3 regions of the Pseudomonas sp. Ma2-10 genome follow, and region 3 is predicted to be linked to each of the others. Evidence: predicted binding sites of a transcription regulator. Region 3 holds the regulator's gene; each other region holds the start of a gene.
What was found. The regulator FliA, encoded in region 3, starts transcription of late flagellar genes. The targets are predictions, from matches to a motif close to CTAAAGTTTNNNNNNNNNNNGCCGNTAA.
Positions count from the first base shown of each region.

Region 1: a site for FliA is predicted at 2,909-2,936, ahead of motA (flagellar motor stator protein MotA). Genes of this name have one in related genera too.
Region 2: a site for FliA is predicted at 1,738-1,765, ahead of flgM (flagellar biosynthesis anti-sigma factor FlgM). Genes of this name have one in related genera too.

Region 1 covers NZ_JBTEYL010000006.1:65,754-70,859, forward strand. Annotated here, with positions in the region: gene asd (archaetidylserine decarboxylase) at 1-423, opposite strand, end outside; gene ACXPVS_RS10200 (rhodanese-like domain-containing protein) at 442-1,257, opposite strand; gene ACXPVS_RS10205 (HDOD domain-containing protein) at 1,300-2,838, opposite strand; gene motA (flagellar motor stator protein MotA) at 3,005-3,856, shown strand; gene motB (flagellar motor protein MotB) at 3,860-4,894, shown strand.
Region 2 covers NZ_JBTEYL010000015.1:110,770-115,875, forward strand. Annotated here, with positions in the region: gene ACXPVS_RS18410 (chemotaxis protein CheV) at 1-807, opposite strand, end outside; gene flgA (flagellar basal body P-ring formation chaperone FlgA) at 890-1,651, shown strand; gene flgM (flagellar biosynthesis anti-sigma factor FlgM) at 1,802-2,128, shown strand; gene ACXPVS_RS18425 (flagella synthesis protein FlgN) at 2,177-2,644, shown strand; gene ACXPVS_RS18430 (flagellar brake protein) at 2,737-3,483, shown strand; gene ACXPVS_RS18435 (MFS transporter) at 3,542-4,912, opposite strand; gene ACXPVS_RS18440 (glutamine synthetase family protein) at 4,984-5,106, opposite strand, start outside.
Region 3 covers NZ_JBTEYL010000028.1:29,102-34,207, reverse strand. Annotated here, with positions in the region: gene ACXPVS_RS23915 (chemotaxis protein CheA) at 1-1,630, opposite strand, end outside; gene ACXPVS_RS23910 (protein phosphatase CheZ) at 1,668-2,456, opposite strand; gene ACXPVS_RS23905 (chemotaxis response regulator CheY) at 2,479-2,850, opposite strand; gene fliA (RNA polymerase sigma factor FliA) at 3,018-3,758, opposite strand; gene fleN (flagellar synthesis regulator FleN) at 3,755-4,585, opposite strand; gene flhF (flagellar biosynthesis protein FlhF) at 4,702-5,106, opposite strand, start outside.

The DNA.
Region 1 (5,106 bases), on a different contig from region 3:
CTTCGGCGACAGATAAATAGTCGCGAAATCACCGCCCATGAACGGCGCTGCGTTGGCGGCATCGCCGCCCAGCAATTCCAGCACGCTGAAACTGTGGCCCTTGGCCTGGAACACACGACCGTGTTCGATCGGGCCGAGTTGGCTGACCGCACCGTCGGCGGGGCTGAGGATCGCGCCTGGCGTCTCGTCCAGCGGGCGAGCGCCGTCCTTCAAGGCGCGAGTGAAGAACGCATTGAAATGCTCATAGGCGGTCAGGTCTTCGACCAGCGCCTGCGACATATCCACCTGATAACGCTTGGCGAACCAGGCGGTGAAGGCGTTCTTGAACCAGTGCACGCGGCATTCGGCAATGCAGCCGGCCAGTCGCGACAGCAGGTGATGGGGCAGCAGGTATTGGCTGAGGATAAACAAACGCTTATTCATTAACTGTCCTTAAAAACCTTAAATCTCTACGGGCGTATCGGGGTGGTTGCCCCATTCGCCCCAGGAACCGGCGTAGCCTTTGACCCGCGGATAACCGAGGGATTTGGCCACCAGATAGGTGAAGCCAGAACGATGGTGAGTCTGGCAGTGGGTAATCACTTCTTTGTCTTTGCTGATCCCGAGTTTTTCCAGGATCTGCGGCATGTCGGTGCGGATGCGCAGGTTACGCGCCTGATCCATGCCCGCGGTCCATTCGAAATTGACCGCGCCGGGAATGTGCCCGGCCTTGGCCGCCAGCACTTTCTCGCCGGAATACTCCAGCGGCCCGCGCGCGTCCCAGATCGCCAGGTCGGCGGCACCGAGTCGGCTTTGCAAGTATTCGCGGGTGGCGGTGGGTTCATCGTGCAGGGTCAGCGCAACCGGGCTGCCGACTGCGGCCGGGATCTGGATCGACATGGGCAAGCCTTCTGCCAGCCAGGCCTTCAGGCCGCCGTCGACATAGTGGTACTTGCTGTGGCCGATGACATCCAGCAGCCAGATAAAGCGCCCGGCCCAACCGCCGCCTTCATCGTCATAGACGACATAGACCGCATCAGGGTTGTGCCCCAACTCGCCGAACAACGCTTCGAGGGCCGCTTGCGGCGGCATCAGTCCCGGCGCGGGTGCGTGACCGAGTTGGGTGCGTTTCGGATCGACAAAACGCGCACCGGGGATATGCCCTTCGGCATAGCGGGCGCTGCTGGTCAGGTCCACCAGAATCAGTTCGCGGGAGTCGAGGCGAGGGAGCAAGTCGCTCGGCTCGATCACCAGCGGCAAGCCAGAGAAGTCAGGCATGTGAGGTCTCCAGAGCACAAAAGGGACGATTGTATAGCAGCGTCATTGGCCGCGGTGACTAAAGCTGTGCAGTGCCTTTTCGATGCACTGCGCGGTTTTGCCGAATGCTTGCACGGTGATTTCCGAGAACGGCCCGCCGCCCTGGTCCGCCACCACAATCATGATCACTCGGCCATTATTGACCAATGACCGCAACAGCAAGTGTTCGCCGCCGAACTGTGAGCGCAGGCTGGCCGGCAACAGGGCGCAAAATTGTGCGTTGTTGGTCGGCGTCAGGCGTATCTGGGCCTGCTGCGAGAGCAGGCGTTGCAGCACGGCGCTTTGGCTGACGACAAGGTTCAGACCGGCCGCTTCTTTTGGCAGCCCGGCCGTCTGGTGCACTCGCAGATTGTCATGGGTGCGGTCGGCCATCAGGATCATCACTCGACGCATGCCGCACGCGACCAGCGCGTCCCGGGCTGACGTGGTCAAGTGCATGGCATTGGTGAAGCGACTCGGCTCAACCAGCAGCTCGGCACATTGTCTGCGCCATTTCGCCAGGTCTTCGGCAGTCGGTGCCGGGGCCGGCAACAATCCAGCGTGAACGCGGTTCATACCCCACGGCCAGATCAGTGAAACGGCCGGGTGCCAAAGGTCTGGCATGGCGTGATGGCGGGCGCTGTTGGCGGCCTGTTGGTGCAACTGCTGCTGCACTTCGTCCATCGGCATTTGCAGGTAAAGGCTGGTCAGGTACTGCCAGCGTTTACTGTGCGGACTGTCCCAGGCCTGTTGCGCCGACAGCGCCAGGCCGTTGGCCAGCAGCACCGTATTGGCCGGTTGATTGAGCCAGCGGCGCAGGGTTGGATCGTTATCGAGGCGGTTCTGCTGGCGTAATGGGTGCTCACTGTCGCGCGCGATGCGCAGCACTTTCACCAGCTCACGCTGCTCGTTGAGCAGCAGCCGGTAACCCTGATGCACCCAGATAGGCAGGCGCCAGATGTCCACGAGCGCCAGGCAGATTTCCAGCAGGCGCGCGCCGAACAATTGCTTTTCGACTTTGCGCGCCGATTCGCCTTTGTGGATGACCCGCAGCTCCCACTCTTCGAGCAACTGCGGATGGGTCAACGCCATGGGCCACAGCGGCGAGAGAAACAGCAGGCTGCCCCAGTGGATGTCCTGCCACAGCCGCGCCAGGCGACTGGCGAAAAAACCGTTGGCCTGTTGGGTCGCGTGCTGGCTGATCAGTTGCAGCTGACGCAGGGCCAGCGGAATGTCTGACTCAGGTTCGGCGGGCAGGCGGGCGAGCAGTTCTTCGGTGCGCGTCAAACCGAGGCGATTGATCGCCACCTCAAGATTTTCCGCAGGCTCGGTCATGCTGCCATGGGTATGGCGATTGGCTTCGCGAATCACGCTCAAGGCCAGCGCCGGGCTGTCCTGTATCAGTTCGGCGATATCGCGCAGGGAGCTGCGACTGTTGGCGATGGCCTTGCAGACACGGTCGTGACTGGCTTGCGGAACCGGCAGGCGCACGCCATCGAGAAGCTTGACCCAGCCTTCGAGAGTGGTTGGTTTTGGCGTTGGTACGTTCGTTTCGTTAGCCATGGTTGGACGCGATCATCGTCTGCATTACCTATGCCCGGAGCGGGCCAAATTGGCTTTTCGCCTGAACTGGCTATAGTCTGGCGCAGTTTTGCCGATAAGTAGAAGAAGAGATTTTTCAACTTCCGAATATGACCTTGAACCCGACTCAGTAAGTGCTCTCCTACCTATGGCTAAAATAATCGGCATCATTGTCGTATTCGCGAGTGTACTCGGCGGATACGTGCTCTCCCACGGCAAAATTGCCGCCCTGATTCAGCCCTTCGAGGTGCTGATTATTGGTGGTGCGGCACTCGGTGCATTTTTGCAGGCCAACCCCAGTTACATGACCATGCACGTGCTCAAGAAATCCTTGGGCATGTTCACTTCGCGTTTCAACCACACGTTCTATCTGGAAGTGTTGGGCCTGATCTACGAGATCCTCAACAAGAGCCGCCGCGAAGGCATGATGGCTATCGAGGGCGACATCGAAGACGCCGCCGCGAGCCCGATCTTCGCCAAGTATCCGGCGGTGCTTAAAGATGACCGCATGACCGCGTTCATCTGTGATTACCTGCGCATCATGTCCTCCGGCAACATGGCTCCCCATGAGCTGGAAGGCCTGTTCGACATGGAACTCTACAGCCTCAAGGAAGACCTGGAACACCCTGCCCACGCGGTGAACGGCATTGCCGACGCCATGCCAGGTTTCGGTATCGTTGCGGCGGTACTGGGTATCGTGGTGACCATGGCGTCCCTTGGCGAAGGCGACCAGAAATCCATCGGTCTGCACGTGGGTGCAGCCCTGGTCGGTACCTTCTTCGGTATTCTCGCGGCATACGGCTTCTTCGGCCCATTGGCCACTTCCCTGGGCCACGATGCCAAGGAAGAGCTGAACGTCTACGAAGCCATCAAGGCCTCGTTGGTGGCTTCCGCTTCGGGCATGCCGCCGTCGCTGGCGGTAGAGTTCGGCCGCAAGGTTCTGTACCCGGCGCACCGTCCTAGCTTTGCTGAGCTGGAACAAGCGGTTCGCGGTCGCTAAGCCATGGAAAATAACCAGCCGATAATCATCAAGCGCGTCAAGCGCATCGCCGGCGGGCATCACGGGGGCGCCTGGAAAATCGCCTTCGCGGACTTTGCGACGGCGATGATGGCGTTCTTCCTGGTGTTGTGGCTGCTGTCCACTGCAACACCTGAACAGAAGATCGCCATCGCCGGTTACTTCAAGGACCCGGTCGGCTTTTCCGAAAGTGGCACGCCGTACATCATCGACCTGGGCGGCACGCCGACCCTGGCGCCGGAGAGCACCCTCAACCCCGAGGTGAAATCTCAACCGCAGCCGGACAAGGTAACCATCGACACCGAACAGGTTGAAGGCATGGCCGAGCAGGTTGAGAAGGAACGTCTCGAACTGTTGCTGCAAGAACTGCAGAACAAGGTCGAAGAGAATCCGCAACTCAAAAAATTCAAAGACCAGATCCTGTTCGAAATCACGCCGGACGGTTTGCGCATCCAGATCGTGGACGCCGAAAACCGGCCGATGTTCGACTCGGGCAGTGCACGTCTGAAGCCGTACTTCGAAGACATCCTGCTGGCCATGGCCGACACCATCAAAGCGGTGCCGAACAAGATCAGCATCAGCGGCCATACCGATGCCAAGCCGTATTCGAGCACGGGTGATTTCGGTAACTGGGAGCTCTCGTCCAGCCGTGCAAACGCGGCACGTCGTGCGCTGATCGCTGGCAGCTATCCGGATGCACAGGTGGCGCGGGTCGTCGGTTATGCCTCGTCAGCACTGTTTGATCGCGAGGATCCGTTCAATCCGGTCAACCGCCGTATCGACATCGTGGTGCTGACCAAGAAAGCCCAGCGTGCCATCGAAGGTTCGCAAGGAACGGAACCGGCTCCAGAACCAGCGCCGATGCAAGGGCAGGGCGGCCCGGGTGAAGTACCCGCGACGCCAGCCGACCCGAATGCGTTGCCGGCGGATAAAGAGCCGTTGCCGGCGCATGAGCTTCGTGAGCGCTTGAATCTGTTCGAGGATCCGGCGCCGAAACCGGGTGAGCCGCCGAAGCAGTGACCCACGAAAAAGCCGACAGCGATGTCGGCTTTTTTGTGCCTGCTGTCTCGGGGGTGGGATCCTACTAATCGGTATTTTGCCGTTCATTGAGAGGCTGATTCTCAATAGAGAAGATTCCCTCTGGGTTCAAAGACCAGTCCTACATCTATCCTTTTCCTGTCTTGGTAGGGTGCCCGCCAATTTCGCGTGCACAGACCATGGGTGGTTTGGAC
Region 2 (5,106 bases), on a different contig from region 3:
CGAAGTATGCAGGATGATGTGAAGCTTTTGCATGCGAGGGTCGTTGCGGATCTCGGCCGTGAGGGTGTACCCGTCCATCTCCGGCATCTCGATGTCGGAAATCATCATCAGGAACTCTTCTTCCGGCTTCTTGCCTTCGTCGACCAGCTTGCGCAGGTAATCCAGCGCTTGCCGACCGTCGTTCAACGCCACCACTTCGACACCGACCGTCTGCAGGCAACGGGTCACCTGCTTGCGCGCCACCGACGAGTCATCGACCGTCAGTACTCGCAAAGAGAGCGCCTTGTGCTGGGTTTCGACATCCACCACGCCAACGGAAATCGCTTCCGGTGTCGGTGATACTTCCGCCAGCACTTTCTCGACGTCGATGATTTCGACTAACTGATTGTCGACCCGAGTCACAGCCGTCAGGTAATGATCGCGTCCCGTGCCCTTGGGTGGCGGATGAATCTCCTCCCAATTCATGTTGACGATGCGTTCCACTGATCGCACCAGGAACCCCTGAGTCTTGGTGTTGTACTCCGTGATGATCACGAAGGGATTGCTTTGATCTTTCAGCGCACCGGAACCGGTCGCCATGGCCAGATCAAGAATCGGAATGGTCGCCCCCCGAATATTTGCCACACCGCACACGACAGGACTGGATTTTGGCATCAGCGTCAGTTTGGGGCATTGCAGCACCTCCCGAACCTTGAACACGTTGATCCCATACAGCTGCTGACCGTCGAGACGGAACAACAACAGCTCAAGGCGATTCTGCCCTACCAGTTGCGTGCGCTGGTTTACCGCATCCATTACACCAGCCATGCAAAGACTCCTACACCAACGCTTAAGTGTGTTGCGACGCGCATTCATCACTAAACGGCACGGCGCTTGCTTTTTAACTCTTATGAACACAGAACTGACATTTTTCCGACGCCTGACATCAAACACCCGCAAATTACTTTGCGCGGTGTCGGCCGTCTGCCTGTTCAACGCTGGCTGCCCTGCCCTTGCTAACGCGGTTACCTTGCCTGACATGCTTATCGGCGTCACCCAGGGCTTTCTTGAATTCACCGTAGAAGACTATCTGGCGACCAGTCAAACGGAAGGCCGCTACGAGATCAAGGTCAAGCAGATTGATCCGCGGCTGCGCATGCCCATGTGCGACAAGGAATTGACAGCGTCCCTGGAGAGCCCGGCCACGCCACTGGGCCGGGTTACGGTCAAGGTGCGCTGCGAGGGCGCGTCGCCCTGGACGGTCTTCGTACCCGCTCAAGTGCGCTTGTTTCGCGACATTGTGACCACCACCCGCCCGCTGCGACGCTCCGGTATCGTCGAGCCCCAGGATGTGACCCTGCGCGAGCGTGACATCAGCCTGATCAGGCAGGGTTACCTGACTTCCGTCGACCAGGCGATCGGGCAGAAACTTACCCGACCAATGGTCGCCGACCAGGTCATGACCTTGGTGCACATGGAACAGGCAGAGGTCATCAGCAAGGGTGACCATGTGGTGATTACCGCCCACAGCGGAACGCTGAGCGTGCGCATGCCGGGTGAAGCGCTGTCCAACGGCGGCTTGCGCGAACAGATTCGGGTGAAAAACCTCAACTCCCAACGGGTCATCAAGGCGCAAGTCATCGCGCCAGGCCATGTGGAAGTAGCCATGTAGAACACTGGCGCGCCACTCGACTGTTCCCTAGACTGTGCCCTATGCAGGGTAAGCGCTGACGCGCGCAAGCTCATTGATAAACGGACCTAAAGTTTTTCCGGGTATGGCCGAAAACATGGCAAGCGTCCAAATACCCAGAGGTTTTTTGTCATGGTCATCGATTTCAGCCGTTTGAACAGTTCCTCGCCACTTACCGGTAGCACACGTACCAGCACCGCGAAGGAAACCGCCGAAACCGGCAAATCCGCGCCGCTGAATACCCCGGCCGAACAGGCCAGTACCGTCAAAAGCGGGGAATCGGTACATCTCAGCAATGAGGCTCAACAGTTGCAGAAGGTCACTGACAAGCTGCGCGATCAGCCTGCCGTCGACAACGCCCGCGTGGCCGAGTTGAAAGCAGCGATTGCCGATGGCAGCTACAAAGTCGACAGCAACCGTGTAGCCAGCAAACTGCTCAACTTCGAAGCCCAGCGCTAGGCCAAGGCCTGCGCCAGGCTTTTGGACGCTTAAAACCCAAGGCCAGCCATGCACGACACTAATTTACTGCAACTGATCACCGACGATTTCGCGCCAGCAAAGCACTTGCTGGAGTTACTGCAAACCGAGTCCCTCGCCTTGCATGGTCGCGACATGCCTCTGCTCGAAGAAATTCTGGCGCAGAAACAGGCATTGATCATTTTGCTCGATCAGCATGGCTGCAAGCGCAGTGAAATCCTCGCCAGTCTCAACCTGCCAACCAATCGCAACGGCCTGGAGCAACTTGCCAGCCATTCGAGCATTGGCGATCAGTTGTTGGAGCAGAGCGATGTATTGACCGATCTTCTGGCTCAGTGCCAGGCGACCAACATCAAGAATGGCCAGTCGATCCTGGTGCAACAGGCCGCGACGGCCAATCAGCTGAAAATCCTCAACGGCGGCGAGCCGCCAGCGCTCTACGATGCGCGTGGATCAACCTCCATGCTTGCGAAGCCGCGCCCGCTCAGTCAGGCTTGAACCTGCTCAAAAGCGCGCACTATCAAGACGCGCAACATGCTGGCAATATGCTGGCCAGCCGTAGTCACATTTTGCCTGGAGATTGATGAACCGTGTTCAATGCCTTAAGCGCGGAAGATGCTCCGCAGCCACCCAAGGTGCTCACCACGCCCCTGGAGATCTCCGGCAACCTGCGCCAGCTGCAAGAGAGCCATGATCCGCTGATCATCACGTTCCATGAGCGCAGCCAGCGCTTCCAGAGTTATCTGGTGGACATTGACCGTGACAGCAGCATGATTGCCCTGGATGAAATGATTCCCCGCGATGGTGAACGCTTCCTGCTCGCCGGCGAACCATTCAAGGTCGAAGGCTTTCACGACGGCGTGCGTATTGCCTGGGAAAGCAACGGCCCGCTGACCATCGACGAATCCGGTGGCGGTCGCTGCTACCGTGGCGCCCTGCCCGCCGAGGTGGTTTACCATCAGCGGCGCAATGCATTCCGTGCGGCATTGAAGCTGGCACAATTGGTCAATGTCGATCTGGGTGGTGAAAAACTCAAGTCTCCGATCAGCGGCAAGCTATTGGACATCTCAGCCACCGGCTGCAAGTTGCGCTTCGAAGGCGACATCACGGGCAGCCTGCAACTGGGCCAGGTCTATGACCGTTTCGTCGCCGCCCTGCCCTTTGGCAACATGACGGCACCCGTCGAGCTGCGCTACCTGCACTTCGAAGAAAAAATCTCCACCACCTTCGCCGGCGTACGCTTTCACAATATGAGCGGGCTGGTGCAGCGACAGGTCGAGCGGTTCGTCTATCAGCTGCAGCGCGAAGCGCGGCGCTTCGACAAAGACGACATGTAATACCACGCGTCAATAAAAAACGGGCAGTCCCTTGCGGTGACTGCCCGTTTTTTTATGCTTAAGGCCTGGCCTCGGTAAAACTTTGTTCCCGAGGTGCATCGGGGTCTTCGGGCGGCGGATCGGTTTCGGGCTCTGATTCAGGTTCAGGGTCCGGCTCAGGGTTGATCGGGCTCTGCATCTGATCCTGAACCACCTGCTCATCGACACGCGGATCAAGGCAAGCCACCAACGGCGAACTCGACATACTGTCCGGCATGGCGACGTGATGCAGCGGCGCATCGTCGACCTGATGCAGGTTGGTCACTGCTTTCGGGCGAATACGCCACACCAGCACCAACGCGAAGAAGCTGAAGAAGGCATAGAGCATGTGGCTGCCGAACAGCTTCATCAGTACCCCGGCCACCAGCGGTCCGATACTGGCGCCGACACCGTAGGTCACCAACAGCATCGCGGTCAGGGACACCCGACGATCACCCTCGACGTGGTCGTTGGAGAATGCCACCGCCAGCGGATACAGGCAGAACATCACCAGCGAACAGCAGAACCCGGTGATAAACAAAATCTCCAGCGGTACCTGTTGCATGATTGCCAGCGGCAACGCGGCAAGCGCCAGGACCAGCGCAAAACAGCGGATCAACAGCGCCCGATCATAGCGATCGGACAGCCAGCCCAACGGCCATTGCACCAGTAAGCCCGCAAAAATGCAGCTACCCATGAACAGACCGACCTGCTCCGTGGACAACCCCTGCTGTGAGGCATACAGCGGTGCCAGACCGTAGAACGAACCAATGATCAGTCCCGCCCCCAGCACCGTGCTCAACGACTGCGGCACGCGCTTGATGAAGAACCGCGGCTCCATCGGTGCCGGGTGCAACGGAGCCGGGTGAATCCGGCGAGTCAGGGCCACCGGCACCAGGCACAGCGCGAAGCACAAGGCGACCAGCATCAGCAGCTCAAGACCCAGGCCCGGGTGCATGACCAGAATCAACTGACCCAGCACCAGCCCCAGGTACGAGGCAATCATGTAGCCGCTGAATACCGCCCCGCGCTGCGAGGCTTCAGCCTGCTCATTGAGCCAGCTTTCGATGACCATGTATTGGCACATCATGCCGAGGCCGACGATGACCCGCAGGAAGATCCAGGCAGGCAACCAATCCACCAGGCCATGACCCAGCACCGCCGCGCCGACAATCCCGGCGCAGGCTGAATAGGCGCGAATGTGCCCGACCCGGGCAATCAGCCGGTGGCCGATCTTCCCACCCAGCACCAGGCCGAAATAGTTGGCCGCCATCAACGCACCGACCCACAGGCTGTCGACGTGGTCGGCCGCCAGGCGCAAGGCCAGGTAAGTACTCAACAGGCCAGAGCCGATCAACATCATCAGCGAGGCAAAATACAGTGCTCGAAAGGGTTTCCAGATTTGGCGCATCGGCGTTCCGAGCGGCTCCTTGCAGTGAGTTTCGGGCTACCGACAAACGATAGCCTGATGTCGACAGGTCGTCAGGCCTGGGCCGCTAAAACACGCCGTTCCCAGGGAGTAATTTCATCAAAGAAGCTGGTCAACTCCATAGTCTTCGAGGCGATGTAGCCTTCGATGAACTCCTTGCCAAACAGTTCCTTCGC
Region 3 (5,106 bases):
CGCTGAGGCGATCCGCTGCATCCTTGTCCATCAAGCCTTTCTTCACGGCAATGCCGCGCAGAACATCGGCGTCCATGCCCTTGCCGTCATCGGAAATCGACAGAAGGATGTGGTCGCCTTCCTGTTCAGCGGACAGGATCACCTTGCCGCTGCGAGGCTTGCCCATCGCTTCACGCTCGGCCGGCTCTTCAATACCGTGGTCGACCGAGTTGCGCACCAAGTGGACCAGCGGGTCGGCCAGGGCCTCGACGAGGTTTTTGTCGAGGTCGGTTTCTTCGCCGACCAGTTCCAGGTTGATCTCTTTCTTGAGCTGGCGAGCCAGGTCGCGAACCAGACGCGGGAAGCGTCCGAAGACCTTCTTGATCGGCTGCATCCGGGTCTTCATGACCGCGGTTTGCAGGTCGGCCGTGACCACGTCGAGGTTCGACACGGCCTTGGACATGGCTTCGTCACCGCTGTTGAGGCCCAGACGGACCAAGCGGTTACGCACCAGTACCAACTCACCGACCATGTTCATGATTTCGTCGAGACGCGCGGTATCGACCCGCACGGTGGTCTCGGCTTCGCTGGCCGGTTTTTCCGGCGGCGGCGCGGATGGGGCACGAGCCGGAGCCGGGGCAGCAGCGGCAGGCTTCGGCGCTTCGGCTTTAGGCTCGGGCGCTTTGGCAACGGGTTTGGGTGCAACAGCCTTGGCAATTGGCGTCGCAGCCGAAGCGCTGGTGCCCGAGGCGGTACCGACTTCAGTGAACGTGCCTTTACCGTGCAATTCGTCGAGTAGCGATTCGAACTCGTGATCGGAGATCAGATCGCCGCCCGCCACTTTAGCGATTGGCGCAGCCGGGGCCGGGACCGCAGCAATAGCCGATTCCAGCGCATCAACGGCAAAATTACCCTTGCCGTGCAACTGATCGAGCAGTGCTTCGAACTCGTCGTCGGTGATATCGGAGCTGTCGCCTGCCGCTTTCGGGGCAGCCGGTGCGGCCGGCGCCGGGGCTACCGCATCGACGGCGAACTGGCCTTTACCGTGCAGTTGATCGAGCAACGACTCGAACTCGGCATCGGTAATTTCGTCGCTGCTCGCCACATTACTGCTCGGGGCTTGCGGGGCTTGCGCCTGAGCCTTGACGGCGTTCAGCGAGTCCAGCAGTTGTTCGAATTCGTGATCGGTGATGTCACCCGATTCGCTCTCGGCGGCAGGTTGTTCCACCACCTCGGCGACCGGTGCCGTTTCATCGGCGATTTGCGGCTCGGCCAGACGGGCCAGTGCCGCAAGCAATTCTGGCGTGGCAGCCGTGATCGGGCTGCGCTCGCGGACTTCGGTAAACATGCCGTTCACCGCATCCAGCGCTTCGAGAACCACGTCCATCAGTTCCGAGTCGACGCGACGCTCACCCTTGCGCAGGATGTCGAACACGTTCTCGGCGATGTGACAGCACTCCACCAGCTCGTTGAGCTGGAGGAAGCCGGCGCCTCCTTTTACAGTGTGAAAACCGCGAAAAATTGCATTGAGCAAGTCCGCATCATCGGGTCGGCTTTCAAGCTCGACCAGCTGTTCGGACAGTTGCTCTAGAATCTCGCCGGCCTCAACCAGGAAATCCTGAAGGATCTCTTCATCGGCGCCGAAGCTCATTAAGGGGGTGCTCCTAAAGGTCTAAAAACCTAAAAACCTAAAATCCAAGACTGGATAGCAAATCGTCCACATCGTCCTGACCGGACACAACATCTTCTCTTTTATCGGCATGAATCTGCGGACCTTCACCCTGAGAGAGATGTTTTTGCGGATCTTTTTCTGCACGCATCGCTTCACGGTCATGTTCGATGCCCGCAAAGCGGTCCACCTGACTGGCCATAAGCACGAGCTTGAGCAGGTTGCTTTCAACTTCGGTGACCAATTGGGTCACGCGCTTGATCACCTGACCGGTGAGATCCTGGTAATCCTGAGCGAGCAGAATGTCGTTGAGGTTGCCCGACACAACGCGATTGTCTTCGCTGCTGCGTGTCAGGAAACCGTCGACTCGCCGAGCCAACTCGCGGAACTCTTCAGCCCCGACTTCGCGACGCATGAACCGTCCCCAGTCGGTGCTCAAGGCCTGGGCTTCGTTGCTCAGGCCGTTGACCAGCGGCGTGGCGTTTTCCACCAGGTCCATGGTGCGGTTGGCAGCAGCCTCGGTCAGCTTGACCACGTAACCCAACCGCTCGGTGGCATCCGTGATCTGCGAGACTTCCTCGGCTTGCGGCATGTTCGGGTCAATCTGGAAATTGACGATCGCGCTATGCAACTCGCGAGTGAGCTTGCCCACTTCCTGATACAGGCCACGGTCACGGGTCTGATTGAGCTCATGGATCAGTTGCACAGCGTCGCCGAACCTGCCTTTTTCAAGGCTTTCGACCAGTTCGACCGCGTGTTTTTTCAGGGTCGACTCAAAATCGCCCTGTGAAGATTCTTTATGCTCCATAGCTCCCCCGTGGCGCAGTTGCTCAACCGATGCGTTCGAAAATCTTTTCGATCTTGTCTTTCAACGCCTGGGCCGTGAAGGGTTTGACCACATAGCCGTTTACACCGGCCTGGGCCGCTTCGATGATCTGCTCGCGCTTGGCTTCAGCGGTCACCATCAGCACTGGCAAGTGCTTGAGTTTTTCATCGGCGCGCACGTGGCGCAGCAGGTCGATACCGGTCATGCCAGGCATGTTCCAGTCTGTTACCAGAAAGTCGATGCTGCCGCTGTTGAGCACCGGAATGGCAGTAGTGCCATCGTCGGCCTCGACAGTGTTGGTGAACCCAAGGTCACGCAACAGGTTTTTAATGATCCGCCGCATCGTTGAGAAGTCATCAACGATGAGGATTTTCATGTTCTTGTCCAATTCGACCTCCAAGCAGTCTTAAACGCGCCCAGCACCTGGACGCGCCATTTCATTCAATCCGGCAAAGCACTCAATGACTGTCTGGAGCACAACAGATCGTGACCGGCAAGGTTCAACACCCCACCAGCCGCGTTCGCAGTGTCCCCACACTGCCTTCAGCGCGCTCGCCACTCCCCCAAACGCCCCCGCAAACGGGCCGCGCACTGGCTGTGTAACTGGCTGACCCGAGATTCGCTGACCCCCAGGACCTCACCGATTTCCTTGAGATTCAACTCTTCGTCGTAGTACAGCGCCAACACCAGTCGCTCACGCTCCGGCAAATTGGCAATCGCGTCCGCCAGCGCCGCCTGGAAGCGTTCATCTTCCAGATCGCGTGACGGCTCGAGATGAGCACTGGCGCCATCCTCGTGCAGCCCTTCGTGTTCGCCGTCCTGCAACAGATCGTCGAAACTGAATAACCGGCTACCCAGGGTGTCGTTCAAAATCCCGTAATAATCGTCGAGACTCAATTGGAGTTCGGCCGCAACCTCGTGATCTTTAGCGTCACGACCGGTTTTAGCTTCAATCGAGCGAATGGCATCGCTGACCATCCGGGTATTGCGGTGGACCGAACGTGGCGCCCAATCCCCCTTACGCACTTCATCGAGCATCGCGCCACGGATTCGAATGCCCGCGTACGTCTCGAAGCTCGCACCTTTGCTGGCGTCGTATTTGGTCGACACTTCAAGCAGGCCGATCATACCGGCCTGAATCAGGTCTTCGACCTGGACACTGGCCGGCAGACGCGCCAGCAAGTGGTAGGCAATGCGTTTAACCAGTGGCGCGTAACGCTCGATCAGCTCGTACTGCGCGTCACGTGCCGACTTCTTGTAGAAGTTGTAGCCACTGGCTGTCATAGCACCGGTCCTGCGGTTTGTTGCACGAGGCGCTCGACGAAAAACTCCAGGTGACCACGCGGGTTGGCAGGCAGCGGCCAGGTATCGACCTTCTGTGCAATGGCCTTGAACGCCAATGAACACTTGGACCGCGGGAAGGCTTCGTAAACGGCGCGCTGCTTCTGCACCGCCTTGCGCACACTTTCGTCGTAAGGCACCGCACCGACGTATTGTAAGGCGACGTCAAGGAAGCGATCCGTGACCTTGGTCAACTTGGCGAACAGGTTGCGCCCTTCCTGCGGGCTCTGGGCCATGTTGGCCAGGACGCGGAAGCGGTTCATGCCGTAATCGCGGTTAAGCAGTTTGATCAGTGCGTAGGCGTCGGTGATCGAGGTCGGTTCGTCGCAGACCACCAGCAACACTTCTTGCGCTGCGCGGACGAAACTGACGACCGAGTCACCAATACCCGCCGCGGTGTCGATCACCAGCACGTCGAGGTTGTCGCCGATATCGCTGAACGCCTGGATCAGGCCGGCGTGTTGAGCCGGGCTCAAATGAACCATGCTCTGTGTACCGGACGCGGCCGGGACGATGCGGATGCCGCCGGGGCCTTGCAACAGTACGTCGCGCAGCTCACAGCGGCCTTCGATCACGTCGGCCAAAGTACGTTTGGGTGTCAGCCCCAGCAGTACGTCGACGTTCGCCAGCCCCAGATCGGCGTCCAGCAGCATGACGCGCCGGCCGAGCTCAGCAAGAGCCAGGGACAAGTTCACTGACACGTTAGTCTTCCCGACGCCACCTTTGCCGCCGGTCACCGCGATCACCTGTACGGGATGCATGCTGCCCATGAATTTTTTTTACCTTGTCTTACTTAGACGGAGGCCACATTACTGGCTGCGCGTTCACTAACTGAACAATGCATGGCAGACCATCGATGTAGGTACAAAAACTGTTTATTAATACCTCAGCCGACCTGCTTGGTCGGGCTGTGGTAAATATCAGCGAACATGTCAGCCATGGCTTCTTCGCTGGGTTCTTCTTGCATTTGCACGCTGACGGCGCGACTGACCAACTGATGACGACGCGGCAGATGCAAATCATCCGGAATCCGCGGGCCATCGGTCAGATAGGCCACCGGCAATTCATGACTGATGGCCAGGCTCAGCACCTCGCCCAGACTTGCCGTTTCATCCAGTTTAGTCAGGATGCAGCCAGCGAGCCCACAACGCTTGTAACTGTGATACGCAGCCGTTAGAACCTGTTTCTGGCTGGTGGTTGCCAACACCAGATAATTTTTCGATTTGATGCCACGACCGGCCAGGCTTTCGAGCTGCATGCGCAGTGCCGGATCGCTGGCCTGAAGGCCCGC